3 regions of the Streptomyces sp. ID05-39B genome follow, and region 3 is predicted to be linked to each of the others. Evidence: riboswitches for the same ligand, from Rfam matches in the RefSeq annotation. Region 3 holds a riboswitch; each other region holds the start of a gene.

The links. A riboswitch is a leader RNA that binds a small molecule or an ion and turns the genes downstream of it on or off. The one in region 3 is predicted to bind cyclic di-AMP.
Region 1: another riboswitch for cyclic di-AMP. It lies ahead of P1P75_RS09175 (C40 family peptidase); the one in region 3 lies ahead of P1P75_RS03475 (M23 family metallopeptidase).
Region 2: another riboswitch for cyclic di-AMP. It lies ahead of P1P75_RS32290 (M23 family metallopeptidase); the one in region 3 lies ahead of P1P75_RS03475 (M23 family metallopeptidase).

Annotation. Positions count from the first base shown of each region.
Region 1 is NZ_JARGEF010000026.1:33,011-42,830, reverse strand. Features, by position in the region: gene P1P75_RS09205 (urease subunit alpha) at 1-1,088, opposite strand, end outside; gene P1P75_RS09200 (urease subunit beta) at 1,081-1,392, opposite strand; gene P1P75_RS09195 (urease subunit gamma) at 1,404-1,706, opposite strand; gene P1P75_RS09190 (TetR/AcrR family transcriptional regulator) at 1,819-2,466, opposite strand; gene P1P75_RS09185 (ABC transporter permease) at 2,582-3,595, shown strand; gene P1P75_RS09180 (hypothetical protein) at 3,615-3,890, shown strand; cyclic di-AMP (ydaO/yuaA leader) riboswitch at 4,308-4,452, shown strand; gene P1P75_RS09175 (C40 family peptidase) at 4,456-4,929, shown strand; gene P1P75_RS09170 (ATP-binding protein) at 5,033-5,518, opposite strand; gene P1P75_RS09165 (helix-turn-helix transcriptional regulator) at 5,732-6,604, shown strand; gene P1P75_RS09160 (DUF397 domain-containing protein) at 6,601-6,843, shown strand; gene P1P75_RS09155 (8-amino-7-oxononanoate synthase) at 6,898-8,028, opposite strand; gene bioB (biotin synthase BioB) at 8,179-9,405, shown strand; gene P1P75_RS09145 (adenosylmethionine--8-amino-7-oxononanoate transaminase) at 9,398-9,820, shown strand, end outside.
Region 2 is NZ_JARGEF010000215.1:1,607-11,426, reverse strand. Features, by position in the region: gene P1P75_RS32300 (dihydrofolate reductase family protein) at 1-1,004, shown strand, start outside; tRNA gene P1P75_RS32295 (tRNA-Met) at 1,083-1,156, shown strand; cyclic di-AMP (ydaO/yuaA leader) riboswitch at 1,464-1,623, shown strand; gene P1P75_RS32290 (M23 family metallopeptidase) at 1,631-2,659, shown strand; gene P1P75_RS32285 (PrsW family glutamic-type intramembrane protease) at 2,946-4,352, opposite strand; gene trmB (tRNA (guanosine(46)-N7)-methyltransferase TrmB) at 4,476-5,312, opposite strand; gene lhgO (L-2-hydroxyglutarate oxidase) at 5,406-6,665, opposite strand; gene P1P75_RS32270 (MFS transporter) at 6,739-8,163, opposite strand; gene P1P75_RS32265 (asparagine synthase-related protein) at 8,888-9,820, shown strand, end outside.
Region 3 is NZ_JARGEF010000007.1:38,364-48,183, forward strand. Features, by position in the region: gene P1P75_RS03470 (pitrilysin family protein) at 1-1,364, shown strand, start outside; cyclic di-AMP (ydaO/yuaA leader) riboswitch at 1,663-1,830, shown strand; gene P1P75_RS03475 (M23 family metallopeptidase) at 1,844-2,599, shown strand; gene P1P75_RS03480 (GntR family transcriptional regulator) at 2,788-3,480, shown strand; gene P1P75_RS03485 (HPr family phosphocarrier protein) at 3,693-3,974, opposite strand; gene P1P75_RS03490 (GNAT family N-acetyltransferase) at 4,152-7,022, shown strand; gene P1P75_RS03495 (DUF5998 family protein) at 7,066-7,662, shown strand; gene P1P75_RS03500 (alkaline phosphatase family protein) at 7,662-8,852, shown strand; gene P1P75_RS03505 (thymidine kinase) at 8,908-9,555, shown strand; gene P1P75_RS03510 (SAM-dependent methyltransferase) at 9,691-9,820, opposite strand, start outside.

The DNA.
Region 1 (9,820 bases), on a different contig from region 3:
ATCGAGATGGCGCCGAGGTCGTGGAGGATGTCCTCCGCGCCGATCGTGGAGGGCCGGATCCGGGACTCGGCGAAGGCGAGGTCCTCGGGCACCGCCGGGTTCAGGTGGTGGCACACCATCAGCATGTCGAGGTGTTCCTCGGCGGTGTTGACGGTGTACGGCCGGGTCGGGTTCGTCGAACTCGGCAGCACGTGCGGCTGGGAGACGACCGTCATGATGTCCGGCGCGTGCCCGCCGCCCGCGCCCTCGGTGTGGTACGCGTGGATGCCGCGCCCGGCGATCGCCGCGAGGGTGTCGCCGACGAATCCGGCCTCGTTCAGCGTGTCCGTGTGGATGGCGACCTGGATGCCGGTGCGGTCGGCGACCGTGAGGGAGGCGTCGATGACGGCAGGCGTGGAGCCCCAGTCCTCGTGCAGTTTCAGGCCCAGCGCGCCGCCCCGGATCTGGGAGAGCATCGCCTCGTGGGAGACGGTGTTGCCCTTGCCGAGGAAGCCGATGTTGAGCGGGTACTGCTCCATCGCCTCCATCATGCGGGCCAGGTGCCAGGGGCCGGGCGTGACGGTCGTCGCCTTCGAGCCCTCGGCCGGTCCGGTGCCGCCGCCGACCAGGGTGGTCACGCCCGAGGACAGCGCCTCGTCGGCGATCTGGGGGCAGATGAAGTGGACGTGCGCGTCGACCGCGCCGGCCGTGAGGATGCGTCCGTTGCCGGCGATGACCTCGGTCTCCGGCCCGATCACCAGGTCCGGGTGCACCCCGTCCATGGTGTCCGGGTTGCCGGCCTTACCGATGCCGGTGATACGGCCGTCGCGGATGCCGATGTCGGCCTTGACGATTCCCCAGTGGTCGATGACGACGGCACCGGTGATCACGGTGTCCGGGGTGCCCTCCGCGCGCGTGGCACGCGCCTGGCCCATCGACTCGCGGATGACCTTGCCGCCGCCGAACACGGCCTCGTCCCCGGCGAGACCGGGGCCGCCGCTGCGGTCCTCCTCGATCTCGACGATCAGATCGGTGTCGGCGAGCCGGATGCGGTCCCCGGTGGTCGGGCCGAACAGGTCCGCGTACACGGCGCGCGAGATCTCAGGCATCGAGGGCACCTCCGGTCTCCCCGCGCAGTCCGGGCACGATCCGGGCGCCGGCGAGCGGGACGAGTTCGACGTCGACGGGGATCCCGGGTTCGAAGCGCACGGCGGTGCCGGCGGCGACGTTCAGCCGCTTGCCGCGCGCGGCGGCGCGGTCGAACTCCAGGCCGGGGTTGGCCTCGGCGAAGTGGTAGTGGGAGCCGACCTGCACGGGCCGGTCGGCGGCGTTCAGGACGGTCAGCCGGGTGACCTCGCGGCCCGCGTTGCAGACGATCGGGTCCGAGGCGAACAGGAACTCTCCGGGAATCATCGAGGCCCCTCTCAGACGATCGGGTCGTGGACGGTGACGAGCTTGGTGCCGTCCGGGAAGGTCGCCTCGACCTGGACGTCGTGGATCATCTCGGGGATGCCCTCCATGACGTCGTCGCGGGTGAGCAGCTTGCGGCCGGAGGCCATCAGCTCGGCGACGGTACGGCCGTCCCGGGCGCCCTCCAGGATGTGTGCCGTGATGAGCGCGACGGCCTCGGGGTGGTTGAGCCTGAGCCCACGGGCCCGGCGCTTCTCGGCGACGTCGGCCGCCACATGGATCAGCAGCCTCTCCTGCTCGTGCGGGGTCAGTTGCACGTCCCACCTCACATCCTCGCTCCGGACCGTGCGGGGCCCGGTTGCCGCGGCCATTCGGCAAAGTGCCTGGTGGCGTGGAGGGGCAGGCTAGTTGGACCGCATTTCGGCGACGTTAACCGAGCGGTGATCCCGAAGGGCGCGGCTGTTCGGCCGGCACGCTCATCAGGGCGCGCAGGCCGTCGCGCAGGACGTCGACGGGGGCCGGGCCGAAGAGGGCCTGCTGGGCGATGAAGCCCGTCACGGCGGCGATCATCGTGCGGGCGACGTGGTCCGGGGCGATGTCCGTGCGCATCCGGCCGGCCTTCTGGTAGCCCTCGACGATGCGGCCCCAGGCCGCGCGGACCGAGTCGTACCCCTCGCGCAGGACTGCCGCCAGTTCGGCGTTGCGGGGGATCTCCGACCAGGCCTGGACGACCAGGCGTGGGAAGGCGGGCACACCGTCGACGATCAGGGACTCGCGGGCGGCGAGGGTGCGGCCGAGGACCGAGGCCACCAGGAGGTCGAGGGGTGGCGGCGGGCTCTGCCGGGCCGCCTCCTCGAAGGCCTCGCGGACCCCGCCGAGCACCTCGAAGACGATCGCGGCGATCAGTTCGTCCTTGCCGCTGAAGTAGCGGTAGACCGCTCCGGCCGAAAGGTCGGCCTCCTTGAGCACGTCCTGCATGGACGTGGCGTGGAAGCCGTTGCGGGCGAAGCAGAGCGCGGCTGCGTCGAGGATCTGCCGGCGGCGGGCGTCTAGGTGGGCCTGGGATACACGTGCCATGACGCCCAAACTAAAACGAACATTCCTTCTTGACAAGCCGCATCGATCCGGCGCACGGTGGTGGTCACCTAAAACGAACGATCCTTCTTTTTGATCGCCCTCCTGGAGGAACCCCATGTCCACCGCTTCCGCCCCCGCCGCGAGGGGCCCGGCCCTGCGAGCGATCGCGGTCGTCCTCCTCGTCCCGCTCCTTTCCGCGCTCGCCCTGTGGGCCTTCGCGTGGCCCGCCGCGCGCACCGCGCCCCGCGACCTCCCGCTCGGCGTGGCGGGACCGCCCGCCGCCACGGCGGGCATCGAGGAGAAGCTGACTCGGCAGCAGGGCGCCTTCGAGATCCATCACTACGCCGACGAGGCCGCCGCCCGCGCCGCCATCGAGGACCGGACCGTATACGGCGCCGTGGTCGTGACCGCCCAGGGCCCCGAGCTGCTCACGGCCTCGGCCGCGAGCCCCGTGGTCGCCCAGTTGCTGCAGCAGGCGGTGACCGGACAGGCCGCCGCCGAAGGGGGTGAGGTGCCGACGGTGGACGTCGTCGCCGCCCCGGCCTCGGATCCGCGCGGCGCGGCGCTCAACGCGAGCGTGCTGCCGCTGGCGATCGCCGGTATCGCGGCGGGCGCGGTGGTGACCCTGCTCGGGCTCCGCGGGGTCCGCGCCGCGCTCGCGCTCGTCGGGGCGGCGGCCCTGGTGGGCGTGGTCGCCGCGGCGCTCGCACACAGCTGGCTCGGCGTGCTCACGGGCCCGTGGTGGGCGGAGGCGGCGACGCTCGGCCTGTCCATGCTGGCGGTGGGTGCGGCCGTGGCCGGGTGCGCGGCCCTCCTGGGCCCGCCGGGCATCGGGGCGATGGCGTTTGTGGTGATGTTCCTCGGCAACCCCTTCTCCGGGGCGGCCTCGGCGCCGCAGATGCTGCCCGAGCCCGTCGGGGCGATCGGCCAGTGGCTGCCGCCGGGCGCGGGGAGCACGCTGCTGCGCTCCGTGGCGTTCTTCGACGGCGCGGCGGCGACCGGCCCCGCCCTGACCCTCACCTGGTGGGCCGTACTCGGCCTGGGTGCGGTCGGGCTGGGCGACGCACTCAAGCGGCGGCGCAAGGAGGACGGACCGACTCCGGAGCGCAAGCCCGCACTGGCCGGCTGAGGCACGCCACCCCGCGGCGCTGACCCGCGCCGAGGCCGAGCTGATCGACCGTTACCTGGAGGTGGTCGACCTGGTCGGCCGCATCAACCCCGCCCGGCACGGCGACACCTACGGCGGGCTGCGGGCCGCCCAGGCGCTGGTGAGCCGGGCGACCGCGCTGCGGGACGCGCTGACGCTGATGCATCAGCGGGGCGAGAGCGAACTGCACGCGCCGACGCTCGCGCGGGCGCTGCGCGTGCTCGACGGGGAGCGCCGTACGGCGCGCGTCACGATGCCGCCGCTCTCCGACAGTTGACCCGGGGCCATCCGGTCCGGGCGGCCGGCGCCGTGTGGGTGACGTCCGGGCCACGACTCAAACGGACCAAATGGCGTACCCCTGTTCGGAGTACAGGTGATTGCCTTCTCCGACGCCCAGAAGTTGCGCGCAGCGGGGAGGAAGTGGGCGGAATCCAGGGTTCCCGCGCTGGTCGGAGGCCCTATGGCACCTTGACACCTGATCGAACATCAGGGTGTCCACCCGAACGGGTGAGTGGTGAGTAACCCCACAAATCCCCGGTTCCGTTGGGATTTTCGGACATCGGTGAGCCAAGATCCCTGACTGACGACAAGCCCCCGCCACAAGCGGCGGGGCGGTCCGGGCGGACGCCGAGTCCTGCCGCCGCCCGGATGCCCGAGTCGACAGAAGTGCATCGGCAGGAGTGGAGGACCCGAGCAAGACGGGTCGCCGGACCGGAACGTCCCCGCGAGGGGAGGCGCCGGGCCGAGCAGCCCTTGGGGTGAAGCCGCAGCTGCGGCCGGGCAACTTCGCCAGCCCGAATCCGACAGGTCATCCTTCACAGGCGGCTGACGAAGGGTTGCGCATGACTGCGCTCAATCGTGTCCCGTCGCTCATGGCCCGGGCCGGTACGGCCTCGGCGTTCGCCATCGCCGCCGTGGGCGGCTCGATCGTGGTGCCGGGTGTCGCCTCCGATGCGGCGGCTGCCACGCCGGCGACGAAGGCACTTCAGATCGCGGCTTCGAAGAAGGGCTCCCCGTATCGGTACGGGGCCGTCGGGCCGAACAGGTTCGACTGCTCCGGGCTGACCATGTACTCGTTCAAGAAGGCGGGCAAGAAGCTGCCGCGCACCGCCGCCCAGCAGTACAACAAGACGCGACACATCTCCGCCGGCAGCCGCAAGGCCGGGGACCTGGTGTTCTTCCACTCGGGGTCGAACGTCTACCACGTCGGGATCTACGCCGGTAAGGGCAAGATCTGGCACTCACCGAAGACCGGGGACGTGGTGCGGCTCCAGAAGATCTGGACCAAGAGCGTCTGGTACGGCCGGGTCAAGTGATCTCCCGGGGCGGTGGCGGCGTCCTGACGCGCCTCCACCGCCCCGGGATCCACTCGTGGCCCCTGGGGCCCGCTTTGCGGGTGCCAGCGGCCCCTGGCGCCCGTCAGGGCTCCTGCTGCCCCACCGCCGGCACCGGTTCCACACGCCCGACGGGACCGGTCTGCTCGGCGGGGACCGTCCAGGGCAGCTCGATGAAGACGGTCTTGCCGCCCTCGCGCGTGGGGCGGACCCGGAGCCTGCCGCCGCACTCGGCGGTCAGCCATCTGATGATCACCATGCCTCGGCCGTTGTCCTGCTGGACGGCGGCCGGCAGTCGCTGGGGAAAGCGCGGATGACTGTCGGTGACTCCGATGTGCAGCCGCTCGTCACGGTCGAGGACCACGTCCACCGTGAAGGTGGGTGACTGCCCGAAGGTGTGCTGCACGGCGTTGGTGGCGAGTTCGGAGACGATCAGCCGGACGGTGTCGGCCAGCTCGGCGGTGGCGGGAAGACCCCACTGCGCGAGGGTGTCGAGCACGTAGTTGCGGGCCGTGGACACCGAGGCGGGATCGCTCGGCAGAGTGACGGATGCTTCCAGGTGGTCTGCCATGGCGACGTCGTCCCTTTCCCACGGGACCGGAGTCCGACACGGTGCGGATGGTTCGAGTACGGTCCCGGACTGGTGCTTCGTCGCCAGAGTGCCATCACCGCACCGGTCACGGGTGAGGATCCACCAAGATGTGCATATATCTGTCGCTCGATGCGGTGAACTCTGGTAGGGCGGAGCGTATATGGGGGGCCCTGAAGGAGTAAGGAGGATCCCATGCAGCACGGTCCCGCGGTGCGCCGCCGGAAGCTGGGCGCCGAACTGCGGGCGCTGCGGTCCCGCGCGGGGCTCACCAGTGGTGAGGCGGCCCGGCTCGTGGGCTGGCACCAGTCCAAGGTGAGCCGGATCGAGACCGGCACCAGCAGTACGAAACCGGCCGATGTGCGGTTACTGCTCGACGCCTACGGCGTGGACGACGCGCAACTGCGGGAACTGATGCTGGCTTTGGCCGGCTCGGTCGAGGGTGACGGGCGGGAGCACTGGTGGCACGCCTATCGCGGGGTCCTGCCGCCCACCTACCGGGACTTCATCAGCCTGGAGTCGCAGGCGAGCGCGATGCGCACCCTGGAGACGACCGTCGTGCCGGGACTGTTGCAGACCCCGGCGTACGCCCGCGCGGTGACCCGGGCCGCGGTGGAGGGCCTTGACGAGGACCGGCTGGACACGCTGGTGGAGGTGCGGCTGGCCAGGCAGGACGTCCTGCGGGCCCGGCCTCCGCTGAGGATGGACGCGGTGCTCGACGAGGCGGTGCTGCGGCGGGAGGTGGGCGGCCCCGAGGTCATGGCGCAGCAGCTGGAGCGACTGGTGGAGGCGGCGCGGTTGCCCCAGGTCAGGCTGCAGGTGCTGCCGTTCAGCGCCGGGGCGCACATCGGCGTCACCGGCCCTTTCGTAATCTTCTCGTTTTCGAGCGCTTCTGATCTGGATGTGGTTGTTCTCGACCACTTGACGAGTAGCCTCTATCTCGAACGGAAAGAAGACCTCCAGGCCTACACCGAGGCCTTCAACGCCCTTCGGGCACACGCTCTTTCGCCCGGGGACTCACTGGATTACCTCGCCGCGCTAGGTGACGCGCGTAAGGAGGCACCATGACCGCTCCGCCTCGCAACGTCCCCTCCAGCACCGATCCGCCCGGTCTCCCCCAGCCGTGTGAATTGCGGTGGCTGCGCAGCAGCTACAGCACGGGAGCCAACAACTGCGTCGAGACGGCCCGCCCGGCCTCCGGGCCATGGGCCGGTCTGCTCGCCGTACGAGACTCCAAGGACCCGGCCGGGCCCGCCCTGCTCTTCTCCCCCGAGAGCTGGACGGACTTCACGGCCGCGTTCCGCTGACCCCTGCCCGACCAGCGGCCACCGTCCGCCGGCGCCCGGCCGTGTCACGCCGACTCATGGTCGTGTCTCGCCGATCACCCGTACAGCGCGTTCGATCTGCTCCTGAGTGAGGTCGGCGCGGGCGGTCAGCCTCAGGCGTGAGATGCCGTCGGGCACGGAAGGAGGGCGGAAGCAGCCCACGGCCAGGCCTGCCGACCGGCAGTCCGCCGCCCATCGCAGGGCCCCCTCCGGGGACGGAGCCCGCACGGAGACGACCGCGGCGTCCGGACGCACCGCTTCCAGACCCGCGGCCGTCAGGCGTGCGTGCAGTTCGCCCGCCACCTCACGCGCGCGCGCCGCTCGTTCCGGCTCGCGGCGCAGCAGCGTCAGGGCGGCTAGGGCCGCGCCCGCCGCCGCCGGGGCGAGGCCCGTGTCGAAGATGAACGTCCGGGCCGCGTTGACCAGATGGTCGATCACGCGTGCGGGGCCGAGCACGGCGCCGCCCTGGCTGCCCAGCGACTTGGACAGCGTGAGGGTGACGACCACGTCGTCGGCGCCCGCCAGTCCCGCCGCGTGCGGGGCCCCCCGGCCGCCGCCGCCGAGGACGCCGAGGCCGTGGGCGTCGTCGACGACCAGCCCGGCGCCGTGCTCCCGGCAGACCTCGGCGAGGGCGGCCAGCGGGGCCGCGTCCCCGTCGACGGAGAAGACCGTGTCGGAGACCGCCACGGCCGGGCCCCCGTCCCAGGTGTCCAGCGCCTTGCGCACGGCGTCCGGGTCGGCGTGCGCGACGACCTGCGTCGTCGCGCGCGCCAGCCGGCAGCCGTCGATGAGCGAGGCGTGGTTGCCCGCGTCGGACACGAGCAGGGAGCCGTGCGGAGCCAGCGCGGTGACCGCGGCGAGGTTGGCGGCGTACCCGGAGGAGAAGACGAGGGCCGCCTCGAAGCCGCAGAAGTCGGCCAGTTCCCGCTCCAGTTCGGCGTGGAGTTCGGTGGTGCCGGTGACGAGCCGGGAGCCGGTCGCGCCACCGCCCCAGGTCCGCGCGGCCCTCGCCGCGCCCTCGGTGACCTCGGGGTGCCGGGCCAGGCCCAGGTAGTCGTTGCTCGCGAGGTCGAGGAGCGGCGACTCGGCCGGACGGGGGCGCAGCGTCCGTACGAGTCCGGCGCTCCGGCGCAGCCGCGCCTGCTCGTCGATCCAGCCGAACGCCATGGCTCGTCCTCCGCGGAATTTGTAGGCAGTGGACAGACACTAGCCGCACGGCTCGTATCCCATGGTGTGGCAATACCCACACCTCCAATGCCCTGTGTTGTACGAACTCTCCCTGGCCCGGAAACGGCCGGTAAGACAGGATCGGCTCTCATGGACCTGCTGAACACGCTGGTGGACAAGGGGCTTCGGCGCGAGCTGCCGACCCGCGAAGAGGCGTTGGCCGTCCTGGCCACGTCCGACGACGACCTGCTCGACGTGGTGGCCGCGGCCGGAAAGGTGCGCCGTCACTGGTTCGGGCGACGGGTGAAACTCAACTATCTCGTCAACCTGAAGTCGGGCCTGTGCCCGGAGGACTGCTCCTACTGCTCCCAGCGACTCGGCTCCACGGCCGGGATCCTCAAGTACACCTGGCTCAAGCCCGACGAGGCCTCGCGGGCCGCCGCCGCGGGGCTGGCCGGGGGCGCAAAGCGCGTCTGTCTGGTGGCGTCCGGGCGCGGCCCGACCGACCGGGATGTCGACCGGGTCTCCGAGACCATCAGGACGATCAAGGACCAGCACGAGAGCGTCGAGGTGTGCGCCTGCCTGGGCCTGCTCTCCGACGGTCAGGCGGAGCGGCTGCGCGAGGCGGGCGCGGACGCCTACAACCACAACCTGAACACGTCCGAGGAGACGTACGCGGACATCACGACCACCCACACGTACGCCGACCGGGTGGACACGGTGCAAAAGGCGCACGCGGCCGGTCTCTCGGCCTGCTCGGGGCTGATCGCCGGCATGGGCGAGTCGGACGAGGACCTGGTCGACGTCGTCTACTCGCTGCGCGAACTGGACCCGGACTCCGTGCCGGTGAACTTCCTGATCCCGGTCGAGGGAACCCCGCTGGCCACGGAGTGGAACCTCACCCCGCAGCGCTGTCTGCGCATCCTGGCCATGGTGCGGTTCGTCTGCCCGGACGTGGAGGTGCGCATCGCGGGCGGCCGTGAGGTCCATCTGCGCTCGATGCAGCCGCTCGCGCTGAACCTGGCCAACTCCATCTTCCTCGGCGACTACCTCACCACCGAGGGCCAGGCCGGACAGGCCGACCTCGACATGATCGCGGACGCCGGGTTCGAGGTGGAGGGCGCGGGCGAGGTGACCCTGCCGGAGCACCGGGCGAGTGCCGGCTGCGGGTCCCACGAGGCCGCAGGCGGCTGCGGTTCGCACCAGGGCGGCGGTGTCTGCGGGTCCCACGAGGACGGCGGCGGCGTCTGCGGGTCCCACGAGGACGGCGGCGGTGTCTGCGGGTCGGTTCCCGCGGCGCCGGCGAACGAGGCCCGTACGGACCTGGTCGCCGTCCGTCGCCGGGGCGCCGGTACGGACCTCGCTCCCAATGCCTGAGGGGGCCGTGTCCGAGCTGCTGGATCTGGACCGGCGGCACGTGTGGCATCCGTACGGTCCGATGCCGGGCAGGGTGGACCCGCTCGTCGTGGAGTCGGCGAGCGGGGTGCGGCTGCGGCTCGCGGACGGCTCGGGCGAACTGGTCGACGGCATGTCGTCCTGGTGGTCGGCGATCCACGGCTACGGCCACCCGGTGCTCGACGAGGCCGCGCGGTCCCAGGTCGGGCGGATGAGCCATGTGATGTTCGGCGGGCTCACCCACGAGCCCGCCGTCCGGCTGGCGAAGCTGCTTGTCGACATGTCGCCCGAGGGTCTTGAGCATGTGTTCCTCGCCGACTCCGGGTCGGTGTCGGTCGAGGTCGCGGTGAAGATGTGCCTCCAGTACTGGCGCTCGCTGGGCCACCCCCGCAAGCAG
Region 2 (9,820 bases), on a different contig from region 3:
TCGACGCCATCCTGGTCGGGGCCGGCACGATCCGCGCCGACAACCCGCGCCTGCTGGTCAACTCGCCCGTCCGCCGTGCCGCCCGGGTGGCCGCCGGGAAGCCGGAGTACCCCCTCAAGGTGACGGTCAGTGGTACCGGAGAGCTGGACCCGGGGGCGCGGTTCTGGCACACCGGCGGCGACAAGGTGCTCTACACGACGGACGCCGGCGCGGACCGTGCCCGTGCCCTCGGTCTCGGCGGCGCGGCCGGCGTCGTCCCGCTGGGCCCGGGCCTCGACTGGCGCCGGCTCCTGGAACACCTCCACGACGTGCGGGGCGTACGGCGCCTCATGGTCGAGGGCGGCGGCACGGTCCACACCCAGCTCCTGAAGGCGGGTCTCGCCGACGAGCTCCAGCTCGTCATGGCCCCGCTGTTCGTGGGCGACCCGCAGGCGCCCCGGCTCTTCGGCCCCGGGGGCTACCAGGGTGGCCGCCTGCGCCTGACCGGGACCCGGCGCATCGAGGACGTGGTCCTCATGTCGTACGAGCCCACCGCACCCGGTACCGGTCCGCTCCCCGCCGCCGCCGACCGGCACTGGCTCGCCCTGGCCTGCGAGCTGGCCGCCGCCTGCCCGCCGTCGCGGACCGCGTTCAGCGTCGGCGCGGTCGTGGTGGCGGCCGACGGCACGGAGCTGGCGCGCGGCCACTCCCGCGAGGCCGGCGATCCCGTCGTCCACGCCGAGGAGGCGGCCCTCGCCAAGATCGGCCCCGCCGACCCCCGGCTGGCCGGCGCGACCGTCTACAGCAGCCTGGAACCCTGCGCCCGGCGCTCCTCCAGGCCCGCCCCGTGCGCCCGCCTCATCCTCGACGCGGGCGCGCGCCGGGTCGTGACCGCCTGGCGGGAGCCGGACACCTTCGTCACCGACGCCGACGGCAGTGGCCTGCTCGCCGCCGCGGGTGCGGACGTCGTCGTACTTCCGGAGTACGAGGCGCAGGCCAAGGCGCCGAACGGTCATCTGCTCTGACGGACCCCCTGCGCGGACCCCCGGGTCCGACCGTGGTTCTGAGCGTCCCCCGCATGGCGTAGACTGGTGTCACACCGACGCGGGGTGGAGCAGCTCGGTAGCTCGCTGGGCTCATAACCCAGAGGTCGCAGGTTCAAATCCTGTCCCCGCTACTCAAGGCCGAGGGCCGGAATCCTGATCATGGGATTCCGGCCCTCGGTGTGTTCGGGGTGGCGCTGATGTCACCTTCCGTGATCGCGTCGGAGCCCTCCGCATCACATCTGAGTCACCATCAAAAACCTTGTGACTGCTGAGGGGTGTCCGGCCGGTGGTCAACTCGCCCGTTTTTCACCGGTCGTGGGTCGAAAGTCCAGGCCAGAAATGTTGTTGATCAAGCGGAACGGCTTGGAATCCCGCCCCCGAGTCTATTAACGTTCGATAACGCAGCGCGGTCGTCCCAGCCGTCACAAGAGTCGGCTCCGTGCGCACGCGCCGAATCCCGCAAGGGAACCGGGGAACCACCAACTTGGGGTGAATCGCGCGGAAGCCGCCGTACAGTCACGGCCGGTATACGCGCGTAGGAGACCTTCCCGCTCCGAACCCGTCAGCTAACCCGGTAGGCGACGGAAGGAAAGGAGCACGCCCGCGTGGCGTCCAACCGGCCTGTCCCAGAAGCCCCCACCGTGCCCGCCCAGCAGACCTTCGGCTACGGCACGTACCGCACCGACGAGGGCCCCTGGGAGGAGTGGAACCCCACTGAGGATTCCATTCGCCCGGTGCGCGGCAAGCACCGCGTCGCCAAGCAGCGCGGCGGACTCGCCCGCAGCTCCACCGTTCTCGGCGTCGGTGTCATAGCCGCCGTCGGCGGCGCCGGCATGGCCAGCGCCAACACCGGCAAGGCGCCGGTCTCCATCTCCCTTCCGGACCTGCCCTCGGTGGGTTCCCTCATCTCGGACGACGACACCCCCGAGGAGACGGCGGCCCCCGCGCTCAGCACCTTCGGCGCCGAGACCGTCGCCGAGGAGAGTGCCGACAGCGGTGCCGACGCCGGCGAGGCGCTGCGCAGCCGGATCATTGCGCAGGTCGAGTCGCAGCAGACCCAGGTCGAGACCAAGGCCCAGGAAGCCGCCGAGGCCACCGCCGCCAAGGCCGCCGCCGACGCCGTCGCCAAGGCCGAGAAGGAGGCCGCGGCCAAGGCCGAGGCCGCCAAGAAGAAGGCCGCCGAGGAAGCCGCCAAGAAGGCGGAGGCCGAGCGCCTCGCCGCGCTGGCCAAGCAGTACACGCTGCCGACCTCCTCGTACACGATCACCTCGACCTTCGGTCAGGCCGGCCCCTACTGGTCCTCCGGGTACCACACGGGCCTCGACTTCGCCGCGCCCACCGGCACGCTGATCAAGGCCGTGCACAGCGGCACCATCACGGCCGCCGGGTATGACGGGTCGTACGGCTACAAGACCGTGCTCACCCTCGATGACGGCACCGAGATCTGGTACGCCCACCAGTCCTCGATCGGCGTCAGCATCGGCCAGAAGGTCGCCACCGGCGACGTCATCGGCCGCGTCGGCGCCACGGGCAACGTCACCGGGGCCCACCTCCACATGGAGGTCCACGCGGGCGGCAGCGGCTCCGGCATCGACCCGGCCGCCTGGCTGCGGGACAAGGGGCTCAACCCCTGACATTCCTCCCAGGGGAGCCCCGCCGGGTTCCCCTGAGGTCTTCCGGGAAGTGTCACGGGGGTCGGTGAGGTCTACGCCCGGATGTTTCCCGGATGTTCGTCAACCCTGGCCGCCGGTGCGCAACGCGCGCCGGCGGCCAGGGTGTTGTCATCACCCATGACCTCTCTGGGCAAGCCCGGCTCCTCCGGCCCCGAGGTCCTCCCGCTCGCCCCCGGCCGGCAACGTCTTCGGCTGGACCGCGGACGAGGCGGCCCCCTGCGCCGTCCTCGACGCCGCGGCGCGTCGCTCAGGGCTGGTGCGGCTGGGCGTACGGGGCCTGGGCGGACGGAGTCTGCGGGTACGGGGTCTGCGGGTACGGGGTCTGCGGGTACGGCGAGGAGTACGGGGTGTAGGCGGCCCGCGGCTGGGGTGAGGCGTACGCGGTGTGTCCGGGGTACCCGTAGTACCCGGGCTGCGGATGCGCCGCCCCGGGCGGATACCCGTACCCCCCGTGCATGCCGTAGACCCCGTACACCGGCAGCGGCGCGGGTGCGGCCAGCCGGGAGGCGTGCTCCAGCGCCGGCCGGGCCACCTCCCTGCGCCGCCACAACTCGTTCAGCAACTCCCGTTCCCGTACGACGAAGTCGGCGCCGCCCCGCCCCTGCCGCCCGCGGTGCCGCAGGAACGCGAGAGAGGTGGCGTAGGCCTCGTACTGGGCGACCGCCCGTGCCGCGGGCCTGCCCAGGTGCCGGCGGGCGTACTGCCGGGCCACCCTGCGTGCCCGCATCGAGCCGAGGGCGTACGGCTCGGCCGGGCCGATCCAGCCGGCGGCCGTGTACGCGGGCAACTCGTCGCGCACGGTGCCCAGCTCCCGCTGGCGCGTCCACACCACCAGCCAGGTCAGCACCCCGAACGCGGGCACCATGATGGCCCCGTACACGGCGAAGAAGCCCCATTCGCCGAAGGTCGCCGAGCCGTTCCACAGGGCGTGCATGAGCATCGCGAGGAACAGGCCGCACAGGGGGAGCACCACGCGCCGCACGCGCTGCCGCTCGCCGGACAGCGCGGCGATGCCGAAGCCGAGGCCGGTCAGGACCGTGAACAGGGGGTGCGCGAACGGCGACATGACGACGCGCACGAAGAACGTCGCGACGGTGACGGAGGCGATGCCGCCGTCCCCGGTGAGCTGGTCGGTGCCGAAGGCGTTGCCGAGGTAGAGGATGTTCTCGGTGAACGCGAAGCCGGTGGCGGTGATCCCGGCTATCACCACGCCGTCGACGATCCCGGTGAAGTCCCGCCTGCGGAACAGGAACACGAGGAGAACGGCCGCCGCCTTGGCGGACTCCTCGACGACGGGCGCGATGACCGTCGCGCCCAGGGTGTCGGCGTGGGCGGGGTCGGCCGTCGCCGTCGCTATCCAGCGGACCGCGAAGCTGTTCGCGACGATCGCTATCAGCGCCGCCGCACACGCGCCCCAGGCGAAGGTGAAGACCAGGTTCCGCCAGGGGCCGGGCTCCACCCGGTCGAGCCAGCGGAACGCGGCTATGAGCAGCGGCACGGGCAGCACCGCGAGGCCCAGCCCCACCAGGAACCCCTCCGTGCCCGTCTGCTCACGGACCAGGGCGAGGATCACCAGCCCCGACAGGGCGAGCAGCGTGATCAGCGCGCCGTAACGGACCCACTTGTGCTGCCACCAGTGCGCGTGCCGCAGCACACCGCCCTCGGCCGGGCCGCCGGGCTGCGGCGGATGCGGGGGAAGCGGTGGGAACGGGGAACTGGTGGCCACGACATCGACCCTAACGAGGGAGAGGACGGTGGTGGGGGGAATTCCGGCTGGTCAGTGGTCCGGGCGACCCTCGTGCTGTACGCGGCGGAAGAGCAGGTCGTTCACCACATGACCCTTGTCCAGCCCCTGTCCCTCGAAACGGGTGAGCGGCCGGAAGTCGGGGCGGGCCGAAAAGCCGCCGTCGGCCCGGGTGTTGGCGAAGGCCGGGTGCGCGGTGAGCACCTCGAGCATCTGCTGAGCGTACGGCTCCCAGTCGGTCGCGCAGTGCACGAGCGCGCCCGGTCTCAGCCGGGTCGCGGCAAGGTCGAGGAACTCCAGCTGGATGAGGCGCCGCTTGTGATGACGCTTCTTGGGCCAGGGGTCGGGGAAGTAGACGCGCAGCCCGTCGAGGGAGTCCGGGGGGAGCATCTCGCGGAGCAGGATGATCGCGTCGCCGTTGGCCACGCGGACGTTCCTCAGGCCGGTCCGGTTCGCCAGGTTGAGGAGATTGCCCTGGCCGGGTGTGTGGACGTCCACGGCGAGGATGTTCGTCTCCGGGTCGGCGGCGGCCATCTGGGCGGTCGCCTCGCCCATGCCGAAGCCGATCTCCAGGACGACCGGACGGTCGTTGCCGAAGAGGTCGGCGAGGTCGACTTCGTGGCCGTCGATGTCCAGGCCCCACTTCGCCCACAGCCGCTGGAGCGCGTCGGCCTGTCCCGCGGTCACCCGGCTGCGGCGCGGCTGGAAACTCCTGATCCGCCGCTCGAAATGCGACCCGGCGGGATCGGCCCTCGGACCGTCGGGGAAGCGCGGCTCCCCCTTGGCGCGGGTACGGCGGACGGACTCGCCGGAGTGGTGATCACCGGGGGCGGGCCTGGGAGGTTCTGGGGTACTCAGCGAATCAGACACAGTGCGGTCGATTTTACGGGCGCCGGCGGGGGTGGGCCGGGCCGGCCGGAGTGCGTACGGACGGGGCGTGATCACCGTGGGGCCGCCGCCCGCCTACACCGGTCCCTGTGTCCCCGGTCCCTGTGTCCCCGGGGACTCCGGTGCCCGCAGGGCCGCCAGTGCCCTGCGGGCCACCTCCCGGCCGATCGGCAGGGAGGCGGTCGCCGCGGGGGAGGGGGCGTTGAGCACGTGGATCGCGCGCGGGGACTGCCGTATGAGGAAGTCGTCCACCAGGGAGCCGTCCCGGCGGACGGCCTGGGCGCGGACGCCGGGGACCGCGCGGACCAGGTCCTGCGGCTCGACCGCCGGCAGCAGGCGGCGAACCTCCTCGACGAAGGCGCGCTTGGACAGCGACCGGTGCAGCTCCCCGACGCCATGGCGCCAGTGCCGGCGGGCCAGGCGCCAGGCGCCGGGCCAGGCCGCCGTGGCCGCGGCCTCCCGCGGACGGACGACCCCCCAGCCGTACCCCTCGCGGGCCAGGGCCGGGACCGCGTTGGGGCCCACGTGGACGCTGCCGTCCAGGCCGCGGGTGAGATGCACGCCGAGGAACGGGAAGGCCGGGTCGGGGACCGGGTAGACCAGGCCGCGCACCAGGCCCTGGCGGGCCAGCTCGTAGTACTCGCCGCGGAACGGGACGATGCGGACCTCTGGGTCGTCGCCGGTCAGGCGGGCGATCCCGTCGCAGTGCAGCCCCGCGCAGTTCACCAGGACGCGACCGCGGACGACGTCCCCGCGCGCGGTGAGCACCGCCACACCGAGGTCGGGGCGGCGGTCGATGCGGACGACCCGCGCGCCGTAGCGGATCTCCGCGCCGGAGGCCTCGCCGAGCTGCCGGGCGACCGCGGTGAAGTCGCAGGTGCCGGTCGTGCCGACGTGGATCGCCGCCAGGCCGGTGACCTCCGGCTCGTACTCCGCGATCTGGGCGGGGCCCAGCTCGCGGACCGCGATCCCGTTCTCCCGGCCGCGCTGGGCCAGGGCGTGCAGGCGCGGCAGTTCCGCGCGGTCCGTCGCGACGATCAGCTTGCCGGTCACGGCGTGCGGGATGCCGTACTCCGCGCAGAACTTGATCATCTCGGCGGAGCCCCGCACCGCGTAACGCGCCTTGAGCGAGCCGGGGCGGTAGTAGATCCCGCTGTGGATGACGCCGCTGTTGCGGCCGGTCTGGTGGCGGGCCGGGCCCGGTTCCTTCTCCAGGACGGTCACCCGGGTGCCCGGCGCGGCACGGCTGATCGCGTGCGCCGTCGACAGGCCGACGATCCCGCCTCCGATCACCAGCACGTCGCAGTCGTAGCCGATCGTCCGCACCTGCACCACCTCCCGGCTTCGATAGTGCACTGCGCCACTGACAATGCCTTCAAACCCGTGAGGCGCCACCGGCGCGGCCGGCTCAGGCCGGCGTCATCAACAGGGGCCGGGCCCGCTCACGCAGCTCGACCACCCGCGGCTCGTCGCCGTACGGCTCCAGGCGGTGCAGGAGGTCCTTGACGTACTCGGTGGTGCGGGCGGACGAGATCCGGCCGGCCACCTCCACCGCCCGCACGCCCTGCGCGCAGGCGGCGTCCAGATTGCCCGATTCCAGCTCGGCTACCGCCGACACGACGAGCCGCAGGCCGTGCGAGCGCACGAACTCCTCCGTCGGCTGCGACAGCGCCTGCTCCGTGAAGCGGCGCACCTGGCGTGGTGCCTTCAGGTCGCGGTAGCACTCGGCGGCGTCGGCGGCGAAACGGTCGTAGGAGTAGAAACCCAGCCAGGTCGGGTCGTGGTCGCCGTCGCGGGCCCGCTCCAGCCAGCTCTCGGCCGCCTTGAGGGCGGCGCCGGCGGCCTGCGCGTCACCGGCGCGCGCGTGGGCGCGTGCCTCGACGAGCCGGAAGAAACTCATCGTGCGGGCGGTGGCCAGGCCGCGGTTGCGCTCCAGGGCGGCCTGGGCGAGGTCGACGCCCTCGTCGCCGAAGCCGCGGTAGGTCGCCTGGAGGGACATGGAGGCCAGGACGTATCCCCCGAGGGGCACGTCGGCCGCCGCGCGCGCGAGGCGCAGCGCCTGGATGTAGTAGCGCTGGGCGGCCTCCTGCTGACCGGTGTCGAAGGCGATCCAGCCCGCGAGCCGGGTGAGTTCCGCCGAGGCGCCGAACAGGGCGCGGCCGACCTCGTCGGAGTACGCGCCGAGCAGCAGCGGAGCCGCCTCCACCCGCAGGCACTCCGGCACCATGGACGAACGCCAGTCGCCGCCGCCGTACTTGGAGTCCCAGCGCCTGGCGTCCTCGGCGGCCTCCCGCAGTTTCCGTACGTCACTGTGGCCGACTTTGAGCGGTGCGCCGGAGGCCTCGGCGGAGTTGACCTCGCGCGCCACCGAACTGTCGGCCGGGGTTATCAGCCACCGCGAGGCGGGCGTCGCGTACGCGCTCACCGCGAACGAACCCGCCAGCGACTGCCAGATGCCGCCCGAGCCCGCCCGGCGCCCCGCGAGGTCGAGCCGGTACAGCTCGGTCGCCGAGCGCACGGCCTGGCCGACGTCCCTGGGGAAGGCCAGGCCCACTTCGGGCGCGGGGTCCGCGTCCGCCAGTCCGATCTCGTGCAACGGCACGGGCCGGCCGAGCTTCTGGCCGATGGCGGCCGCGATCAGATGCGGCGCGGCGCCCTGCGGCACCATGCCCTTCGACACCCAGCGCGCCACCGACGTCTTGTCGTAGCGAAGCGTCAACCCGCGTTGTGCGCCAAGATCGTTGACGCGACGCGCGAGTCCCGCGTTGCTGATTCCCGCGAGGGCGAGAACGGCGCCGAGTTTTTCGTTCGGCCCGCGTTGCTCCCTGGACATTGCGCCACCCCTCGACACAGACGGCTGCCGCGCTGGCATAACCATGCGGCATTCGTAAAACCCAGCGTAGTTCGCCGCATCCCAAGCGTTAAGGGGCATTCTTCCGGTTGGCGGGATTGTGGTCCGTACGGAAGTACGGGTCCCCATACGCACGGTTGCGGCGTGCTCCCGACGTGTGGCCGTGCGCCCGTCCGTGCGCTCTACTCCGGCCACCTCGGGAGCGCTTCCATGGGTGGTGCGTGGGTCGGCCCGCTGTACTGGATCCAGTGGGCTGGGGGACACCGCCGCCACAATCCCCGCGGGCGGCGGAGCGGTCCGGGGGGCGTTCTCCGCCTCCCGGACCGACGCGCCGTGTCGAGGGCGCGAGCGTGACGGAGCGTGTGCGAACCTGTGTGAACGGCGTTTCGACACGCGGTATTTGGCTGAAAATCGACCCTGTGTTCCGTCGGCGAATACGCCTCCCACCATGGAAATCCAGGGCGCTTGGGGCGTTCTGGGGGAGCGTATCGGGGGCGCATTCGCGTCGCACGCGCGGGGGTACACGCGGTGATCGCCGCCCCACGCGCGGGAGTTCACCCAGTCCTCCTGGTCGGTGCGGGGGCGCTCGCACAGGCGCACTCGCCTGATCCTGCGCGGCGTCACCTCCCTCTGCGGCGCGTTCTTCGTGGCAGCATGTGAACCGTTCGGACGGTGCAGCTGTTGTCCACAGCCTGTGGAGGCGTCGATGCGGTGGTTGGTGGGATGGAGCAGCACCGCCGCGGCCACCGGCCCCGGTGGCCCCGGCACATCGGGAGCGGGGGCGTACGGCGGCCCCGGCACGTACGCCGCCGAGGACGGCGGCCGGATCGGCCATGACGGCGAGACGCTGCACCCGGTCGGCTCCCAACTCCTGTGGGGAGACCCCGATCCGCTGTGGGCTGTCGGTGACTGGCGGTCCGACGAGGTGCGCGTCGTGCGGGCCGACGCCCGGACCCGGATCGCGGTCCTCGGCACCTGCGGGGCGACGGACGAGCAGCTGCGCGTCGGCCTGTTCGCCGCGCGCGGAGGCGCACTCCGGCATCTGACGGCCTGGCCCGGCAGCTACACCGCGATCGTCCAGGTCGACCGGCGCATCACCGTGTGCGGCGATCTCGCGGGCGCCCGCCCGGTGTTCCACACCCCCTGGGCCGGCGGTACGGCGTACGCGACGGCCGCGCTGCCGCTGGCCGACCTCATCGAGGCCAACCTCGACTTCGGCCACCTCGCCGCCCTGCTCGCCGCTCCCGACGTACCGGCCGCCGTGCAGGACTCCACCCCCTACGACGGCGTACGGCGCATTCCGCCGGGGCACGCACTCATCCTGCGCGCCGGTGCCCGCGAGATCGCCGGTTACGAGCAGGTCGCCTCGCTCGCCGTGGCCGCCGCCCCGGCGGACCCGGACAGCGCGGTCGACGGCGTCCGTGACGCCCTCGTCGAGGCAGTACGCGCGCGTCTGTCGGCGCCGCGGCACGTGCCCGACATCGACCCCGGCCCCGTACCCGGCATGGGGCCCGCGGAGCGGCGCGCCGCGCGCGGGATGCCGGTTCCGGGCATCGGCGCCGACCTGTCCGGTGGCCCCGCCTCCGGGACGCTCGCCCTCCTCGCCGCCGGCCTTCCCGGCATGCCCGGCACACTCCTC
Region 3 (9,820 bases):
TCCACCCCCAGCCCCGGGCGGGCGAGGCCAGGCCCTGGGCGTTCCCGGCCCCCGAGCGCGGGACGCTCGACAACGGCCTGACCGTCCTGCACTGCCACCGCCCCGGCCAGCAGGTCGTCGCCGTCGAGGTCATCCTCGACGCGCCCCTGGACGCCGAGCCGGCCGGCCTCGACGGCGTGGCCACGCTCATGGCGCGAGCCTTCTCCGAGGGCACCGACAAGCACTCCGCCGAGGACTTCGCCGCCGAGCTGGAGCGCTGCGGCGCCACCCTCGACGCGCACGCCGACCACCCCGGCGTCCGGCTCAGCCTGGAGGTTCCGGTCTCCCGCCTGGCCAAGGGCCTCGGTCTGGTCGCCGACGCCCTGCGGGCCCCCGCGTTCGCCGACAGCGAGATCGAGAGGCTCGTCCGCAACCGCCTGGACGAGATCCCGCACGAGCTGGCCAACCCGTCCCGGCGTGCCGCCAAGGAGCTCTCCAAGGAGCTGTTCCCGGCGACCGCGCGCATGTCGCGTCCGCGGCAGGGCACCGCGGACACCGTGGAGAAGATCGACTCCGCCGCCGTACGCGCCTTCTACGAGAGGCACGTCCGGCCCGCCACGGCCACCGCCGTGGTCGTCGGCGACCTCACAGGAGTCGACCTCGACGCGCTCCTCGGCGACACCCTGGGCGCCTGGACGGGCTCCGCGGGCCAGCCGCGTCCGGTACCGCCGGTGACCGCCGACGACACCGGACGGGTCGTCATCGTGGACCGCCCAGGCGCCGTCCAGACGCAGTTGCTGATCGGTCGCATCGGCGCCGACCGGCACGCACGCGTGTGGCCCGCGCAGGTCCTCGGCACCTACTGCCTCGGCGGCACGCTCACCTCCCGGCTGGACCGCGTCCTGCGCGAGGAGAAGGGCTACACCTACGGCGTGCGCGCCTTCGGGCAGGTCCTCAGGTCCGCGCCGGACGGCTCGGGCGCCGCGATGCTCGCCATCAGCGGTTCCATCGACACCCCGAACACCGGTCCCGCGCTGGAGGACCTGTGGAAGGTGCTGCGCACCCTCGCCGAGGGGGGCCTGACCGACGCCGAACGTGACGTCGCCGTGCAGAACCTCGTCGGGGTTGCGCCCCTGAAGTACGAGACGGCCGCCGCCGTGGCGGGCACCCTGGCCGACCAGGTGGAGCAGCACCTGCCCGACGACTACCAGGCGACGCTGTACCAGCAGCTCGCCGCGACCGGCACCGTGGAGGCCACGGCGGCGGTGGTGAACGCCTTCCCGGTGGATCGCCTGGTGACGGTCCTCGTCGGCGACGCAGCCGCGATCAAGGCGCCGGTCGAGGCCCTCGGTATCGGTGAGGTGAAGGTCGTCTCCGCGGAGTAGGGCGGCGGAACGGATCGCGAAGCGGTTCGCGCGTGGCAGCGCGGAGCGGAAGCTCCGAGCGGACGGAGCAGTGGGCACGCTGAACGGACCGCGGAGCAGGACCGCGGCGCCGCGCGTGTGAAGGGGCCCTGGTGGACGGATGTGTCACCAGGGCCCCTTGATGTCCGAATTGAGGGAAGGTTGCCTGTCTGCCCTGTGGCATGCGCTACAAAAGTCGCGTTCTGTTTGGGGATTGACGGCCGCCGCGTCTAGTTTCAACCGGGCTGTTCGTCAGGCAGTGCGCCGCAACCGCGGCACCGGACAGTCATCGCCGAGTCCCCGCATGGCGCGAGCCAGGGGAGCCGGGGACCCAACTAGGCAGTCCCTGGGGTGAATCGGACGCCCGCGCGTTTCGCGAGGGGGTCCGTAGGAGACCTTCCTGCTCCGAACCCGTCAGCTAACCCGGTAGGCGAGAGGGAAGGAAAGGACCGCTCAACTACATGGCGTCCACTTGCGCCACCGGGAAGCACCGTCGTCCCAGCCGGATGAAGCGTACGACCGCCCGCGCGGCGGGCATCGCGGCGCTCACCACCACCGGTGTCATCGGCACCGTCGCCTCCAGCCCCGCCCTCGCCGCGGAGAACCCCGTCGAGCAGACCGGCCTCATCCCGGTCGTCTCCATCGGCGACACGGTCGCCGAGCAGATCGACGACCAGGCCGACGCTCAGAAGCGGGCCGCCGAGCAGGAGGCCGAGCGCAAGAAGGCCGCCGCCCGGGCCGCGGCCAAGGCCGAGGCGGAGCGCGAGGCCAGGGTGCGCGCGGCGCGCGCGGCCGAGCGCGAGCGCCTCAACACCTTCGTGTCGCCGATCAGCGGCTCCTACGTCTCCACCGGCTACGGGTCCGGCGGCTCCCTGTGGTCCTCCGGCAGCCACACCGGCATCGACTTCCACGCCGCCAGCGGCACCCCCGTGCACGCGGTGGGCCTCGGCACCGTCGTCGAGGCAGGCTGGGGCGGCGCCTACGGCAACCAGGTCGTGATCCGGATGAACGACGGCACGTACACGCAGTACGGCCACCTGTCGTCCATCGCCGTCTCGGTGGGCCAGAAGGTCGCTCCGGGCCAGCAGATCGCCCTGTCCGGCGCCAGCGGCAACGTCACCGGCGCGCATCTGCACTTCGAGGCCCGCACCAGCGCGGAGTACGGCTCGGACATCGATCCGGCCGCCTACCTCCGCACGCACGGCGTGCACATCTGACGACGTACGGCGACAGATCGTACGGCCCCGGCCCTCTTGGCCGGGGCTTTCGTCGTTTCAGGGACCGTGCTGTCCAAAAAATATCCATGGATTTCGACCCGCCATCGGAAATCCCCGCTGATTGCAATAGAGTCACGGAACACACGTCAATCGTCGACGTTTCACGGGGATTAAGGCGGAGGTCGGTCATGCGTATTCCGGCGCACTCGGTGTGCACGGCCATCCGGGACGACATCGTCGCGGGTGTCTACGAGCGCGGCAGCCGCCTCACCGAGGAACTCCTCGCGCGCCGCTACGGCGTTTCGCGTGTCCCCGTCCGGGAGGCCCTGCGCACGCTGGAGGCCGAGGGCTTCGTCGTCACCCGGCGGCACGCGGGCGCGTGCGTGGCCGAACCGACCGAGCAGGAGGCCGCCGACCTGCTGGAGATGCGGATGCTGCTGGAGCCGCTCGGCGCCGCCCGAGCGGCCCAGCGCCGCACCGAGGCGCATCTCAAGGTGCTCCGCGGCCTCGTCAGGCTGGGCCAGGAGCGCGCCAGGCGGGGCAACAGCGAGGATCTGCGCTCCCTGGGGGGCTGGTTCCACGAGACCCTCGCCCAGGCCTCCGGCAGCCACGCCCTGACCTCGACGCTCACCCAGCTGCGCCACAAGATCTCCTGGATGTACGCGGTGGAGGCGCCCGCCAGTCCCGTGGAGTCCTGGGCGGAGCACGGCGCGATCGTGGATGCGGTGGCGCGCGGCGACGCGGAGCGCGCGCGGGCGGTCACGGCGCTGCACACCGAGCGCGCGACCTCCGCACACCGGCTGCGCTTTTCCGGCGGCGACCGCCAGGACCGTGTGAGGACTTCGCAACACGTCGTAAACATGTCCGGCCTCCGGCATTAACAAGAGGGCCGTATACAAAGAAGTGAATTCGGCGGAGAGGTATTTTCGCTGCTCTTTTTCCGGCGTGCCCCGTATTTCGGTGGCGCGCTCTTCCTGTGCCCGCGGACTATTTCCGGCACGCCCCCGGCAATTCCGTCCGGGTCGGAGAACAGCGGAGCCGCGCCACCCGGATCGGGTGACGCGGCTCTCGGCCGCTGAGTGCGGCAACCGGCTCAGACGGTCTCGGGGAGCTCCTCGAGACCCTCGGCGACCAGCTTGGCCAGCCGGTCGAGGGCGATGTCCGCACCCTCGGCCTCGGAGGTGAGGACGATCTCCTCGCCGCCCTGGGCGCCCAGGCCGAGGACGGCCAGCATGGAGGCCGCGTTGACGGGGTTGCCGCCCGCCTTGGCGATCGTCACCGGGACGCCTGCGGCCGTGGCGGCTCGGACGAAGATGGAAGCGGGGCGGGCGTGAAGGCCCTCGGCCCAGCCGACGTTGACGCGGCGCTCAGCCATGTGATGCTGCCCTTCAGTGTCTCAGGTTGTCTAGACCAGTGTTCCACACATCATGCGTGTGAGGACGGTCCGTGTGTCCCGTCCCGGTGCGGTCGTCGGATCGCGGCCTCGATCCGACCTCCGTCCCCCACAGACTGCCTCGCGCCGTAGTCATACGCGAGCCGTACTCTGGGGCCCATGCAGAGCGCGCCGGACCGCCACGAGTATCCCGCCCACTGGGAAGCCGACGTGGTGCTGCGCGACGGCGGCACCGCGCGCATCCGCCCCATCACCGTCGATGACGCCGAGCGCCTGGTCAGCTTCTACGAGCAGGTGTCGGACGAGTCGAAGTACTACCGCTTCTTCGCGCCCTATCCGCGACTGTCCGCGAAGGACGTCCACCGCTTCACGCACCACGACTTTGTGGACCGGGTGGGACTCGCGGCCACGGTCGGCGGCGAGTTCATCGCCACCGTACGCTACGACCGCATCGGGGCCGACGGGATGGCCGCCACCGCCCCCGCCGACGAGGCCGAGGTCGCCTTCCTCGTGCAGGACGCCCACCAGGGACGGGGCGTCGCCTCCGCCCTTCTCGAACACATCGCGGCCGTCGCGCGCGAGCGGGACATCCGACGGTTCGCCGCCGAGGTGCTCCCCGCGAACAACAAGATGATCAAGGTGTTCACCGACGCCGGCTACACCCAGAAGCGCAGCTTCGAGGACGGCGTCGTCCGCCTGGAGTTCGACCTCGAACCCACCGAACGCTCCCTGGCCGTGCAGCGCGCGCGCGAACAGCGAGCCGAGGCCCACTCCGTGCGGCGGTTGCTGGTGCCCGGCTCGATCGCCGTCATCGGCACCGGCCGCACCCCCGGCGGCGTCGGCCGCAGTGTCCTCGGCAACCTGCGGGAGGCCGGCTTCACCGGAGCCCTCTACGCGGTGAACAAGGCGTTCCCCGAGGACCTCAAGGAACTCGACGGCGTACCCGCCCACCGCTCGGTGCGCGACATCGACGGACACGTCGACCTCGCCGTCGTCGCCGTCCCGGCCGACCACGTGCCGCAAGTCGTCACCGAGTGCGGCGAGCACGGCGTGCAGGGACTCGTCGTCCTCGCCGCCGGATACGCCGAGAGCGGCCCCGACGGACGCGAGCGCCAGCGCGAACTCGTGCGGCACGCGCGCGCGTACGGGATGCGGATCATCGGCCCCAACGCCTTCGGGATCATCAACACCTCCCCACAGGTACGGCTGAACGCGTCGCTGGCCCCGCAGATGCCGCGGCCCGGCCGGATCGGCCTGTTCGCCCAGTCCGGTGCGATCGGCGTCGCCCTGCTGTCCCGGCTGCACCGGCGCGGCGGCGGCGTCACCGGCGTCACCGGCGTGTCGACGTTCGTCTCCTCCGGCAACCGAGCCGACGTGTCCGGCAACGACGTCCTGCAGTACTGGTACGACGACCCCGACACCGACGTCGCCCTGATGTACCTGGAGTCCATCGGCAACCCGCGCAAGTTCACCCGTCTCGCACGGCGCACGGCGGCGGCCAAGCCGCTGGTGGTGGTCCAGGGCGCAGGCTCCGCCCCCCAGGGCCATGCCGTCCGGGCCACCCGGCTGCCCCATGCCACGGTGTCCGTCCTGCTGCGGCAGGCCGGCGTGATCCGCGTGGACACCATCACCGAGCTGGTCGACGCGGGCCTGCTGCTGGCACGCCAGCCGCTGCCGCGAGGCCCGCGCGTGGGCATCCTCGGCAACTCCGAGTCGCTGGGGCTGCTGACGTACGACGCGTGCCTCTCCGAAGGACTGCGTCCGCAGCCGCCGCTGGACCTCACCACCGAGGCGTCGGCCCAGGACTTCCACGCCGCCCTGGCGCACGCCCTGGCCGACGAGGCGTGCGACGCGGTCGTGGTGACGGCGATCCCGGCGATCGGCGAGGCGTCCCCCGGCGACGCGGAACTGGCGCAGGCGCTGCGCTCGGCGGCGGCCGCAGGCCCCGCCAAGCCGGTGCTCGTGGTGCACGTGGAGCTGGGCGGTCTCGCGGCGGCCCTGTCCGCCGCGACGAGCACCGCCCCACGCGCGCGTACGGCGCCGCCCGACACGGCAGCGGCCGAGGCGGGGACGACCCGGACCGGGACGACGACGCCCGGGACGACCGAGTCCGGCACGCCCCCCGCCCCCACCGCGGAGGCGGCATCCCCCGAGGACCTGGAGGGCGCCCACCTCATCCCCGCCTACCCCGCCGCGGAGCGCGCGGTCCGCGCCCTCGCCGAGGCCGTGAAGTACGCGCAGTGGCGGCGCGAGGCGGCCGACCCCGGCAAGGTGCCCGAGCACGAGGACATCGACGAGAAGGGTGCCGCCGCGCTCATCGGCAGGCTGCTCGCGCGCGGGCAGGGCCTCACCCTCGGCACCGACGAGACCTTCGAACTGCTCGGCCGGTACGGCATCCCCGTCCGCCGGTCCCTCCCCGCGCACACCCCGGACGAGGCCGTACGGGCCGCCGCCGCCCTCGGCTACCCTGTCGCCCTCAAGGCCACCGCCCCCCACCTGCGCCACCGTGCCGACCTGGGCGGCGTCCGCCTCGACCTCGCCGACGAGGAGCAACTGCGCCGGGCGTACTCCGAGTTGACCGAACTGTTCGGCGCCCCGCAGGAGCTGCGCCCGGTGGTGCAGGCGATGGCCCCGCGCGGGGTGGACACCGTCGTCCGGGCGGTCATCGACCCGGCGGCCGGAGCCGTACTGTCGTTCGGGCTCGCCGGCGCCGCCTCGCAGCTGCTCGGTGACATGGCGCACCGCCTGATCCCGGTCACCGACAGGGACGCCGGCTCCCTGGTCCGGTCGATCCGGACGGCACCCCTCCTGTTCGGCTGGCGCGGTTCGACGCCCGTGGACACCCCCGCCCTGGAGGAACTGCTGCTCAGGGTGTCCCGCCTGGTCGACGACCACCCGGAGGTCGTCGCGGTCACCCTGGAGCCGGTCGTCGTCGCCCCGCACGGCCTGAGCGTTCTCGGCGCCTCGGTCCGCCTCGCGCCCCCGCCCGCCCGGGACGACCTCGGCCCACGGACGCTTCCCGCCTACTGAAGGAGCCGTCACCGGTCCCTCGCAGTCAGTGGGTCCCCGTAGGATGGAGGGCATGGCCAAGACCAGTACGACGACCCAGGGGCTGCGTGCGGCGATCGAGCGCAGCGGCTACTACCCGGCCCTCGTGGCCGAGGCGGTGGAGGCCGCCGTCGGCGGCGAGCCCGTCCGGTCGTACCTGGTCCACCAGGAGACCACGTTCGACCAGAACGAAGTGCGCCGGCACGTGACCGTGCTGGTTCTCACCGGCAACCGCTTCATCGTCAGCCACACCGACGAGCAGGCCGCCGACACCACCTCCCCGACGCCGTACGCCACGACGTCCACCGAGTCCGTCAAGCTCAGCCGGATCTCCTCGGTGGTCCTCAGCCGCGTGGTCGCCAACCCGGAGTCGTACACGCCGGGCAGCCTGCCGCGCGAGGTCGTGCTGACGATCGGCTGGGGCGCGGTCTCCCGCATCGACCTGGAGCCCGCCGCCTGCGGCGACCCCAACTGCGACGCCGATCACGGTTACACAGGCAGCTCGACGGCCGACGACCTCAGCCTGCGCGTCAGCGAGGCCGGGGACGGCCCGGACACGGTGCGCCAGACCCTCGCCTTCGCCCAGTCGCTCTCCGAGGCGACCGCGGATCTGACCGCGTAATGGCCCAGCCCGCCGTCTGGGACGACCCGGAACCCCTCGCCGTCTCCTCCGCACCCGTCCCCGAGTACGGCTCCGGCTCGCTCGCCGACCTGCTGCCCACGCTCGCCGCCGGCATGGGCGTCGAGGACATGACCGCGGCGATCCCTGAACTGACCCCGGCCGACCGCAACTGCGTCTTCCTGATCGACGGCCTCGGCTGGGAGCAGATCAAGGCCCACCGCGACGAGGCGCCCTACCTGCACAGCCTCCTCGGCAGTTCCCGCGGCGGCACCGGGCGCCCGCTCACCGCCGGCTACCCGGCGACCACCGCGACCTCGCTCGCCTCCGTCGGCACCGGGCTGCCGCCCGGCGCGCACGGCCTGCCCGGCTACACGGTGCGCGATCCGGCCACCGGCGAGCTGATGAACCAGCTCCGCTGGCAGCCGTGGACCTCCCCGCAGGCCTGGCAGCCCTACCCCACCGTGTTCCAGCTGGCCGACGCGGCCGGGGTGCACGCCGCGCAGGTGTCCTCGCCCCACTTCCAGAACACCCCGCTCACCAAGGTCGCGCTCAGCGGCGGCACGTTCCACGGGCGCCTCACCGGCGAGGAGCGCATGGACTTCGCGGCCGAGCAGCTCGCGGCCGGCGACCGCTCCCTGGTCTACACCTACTACGCCGAACTCGACGGCGCCGGACACCGCTACGGCGTCTCCTCCGACCCCTGGCGCGGCCAGCTCATGTACGTCGACCGGCTCGTCCAGCGCCTCGCCGAGCAGCTCCCGCCGCGCAGCGCGCTCTATGTCACCGCCGACCACGGCATGGTCGACGTGCCCTTCGACGAGGACCATCGTTTCGACTTCGACGCGGACTGGGAGCTGCGTGCCGGCGTCGCCCTGCTGGGCGGAGAGGGCCGAGCCCGTCACGTCTACGCCGTACCGGGTGCCCAGGACGACGTCCTGACCTGCTGGCGGGAGGTTCTCGGCGAGCAGTTCTGGGTGGCCTCGCGGGACGAGGCGATCGCCGCCGGCTGGTTCGGCCCGCACATCGACGAGCGCGTGTACGGCCGCCTCGGCGACGTGATCGCGGCCGCCCGGGACGACGTCCTGCTCATCGCCTCGGAGCGCGAGCCGAAGGAGTCGGCCATGGTCGGCAACCACGGCTCCATGACCCCGGCCGAACAGCTCGTCCCGCTGCTCGAAGTACGCTCCTGAAGTCCGTCGCCCCGCCCATGCCACCCCGCCCCCACCGAAAGGTGCTCGACTTCCCATGCCCGAGCTGGTGTTCTTCTCCGGAACCATGGACTGCGGGAAGTCCACGCTGGCTCTCCAGATAGAGCACAACCGCTCCGCGCGCGGACTCCAGGGCATCATCTTCACGCGCGACGACCGCGCGGGTGAGGGCAAGCTGTCCTCCCGCCTCGGCCTGGTGACCGACGCGGTGGAGGTCGAGGACGGCCAGGACCTGTACGGCTACCTCGTCGACCACCTCTCGCAGGGCGGCCGTGCGGACTACGTGATCGCGGACGAGGCGCAGTTCCTCGCGGAGGAGCAGATCGACCAGCTCGCGCGCGTGGTCGACGACCTAGAGATCGACGTCTACGCCTTCGGGATCACGACCGACTTCCGCTCCAAGCTGTTCCCCGGCTCCCAGCGGCTCGTGGAGCTGGCCGACCGCGTGGAGGTCCTCCAGGTCGAGGCCCTGTGCTGGTGCGGCGCCCGCGCCACGCACAACGCGCGCACGGTCGGGGGAGTGATGGTCGTCGAGGGCGCCCAGGTCGTCATCGGCGACGTCGACCAGGCGGACACGGTCGGCTACGAGGTCCTGTGCCGACGCCACCATCGGCGCCGCATGACGGCCGCGTCGGCCCACGCGGCGGTCCTGTCCCCGGACGTACTGCCGGTCAACTCCGGCTGACCCGGCGACCGCGACGCTCACCGCGCGGACGGCCGTCGTGCCGCCCTCGCGTCCGGCACGACGGCCCGGATCCCGCTGTCAGAAGGCCCCGCCACGGCTGCCGCTCCGTCTGCTGCTCCGGCGCGGGGGCGCCTCCTACGGCTTACGGGCCAGTCCGGCGGTGATGAGATGCTCCCAGACGGTGAGCTCCCCTTCACCGCCCCCGTTCCACGGGCTGTTCACCACTTCCGGACGCCACCGGGGCGCGGGAACCATTCCAGGGGCG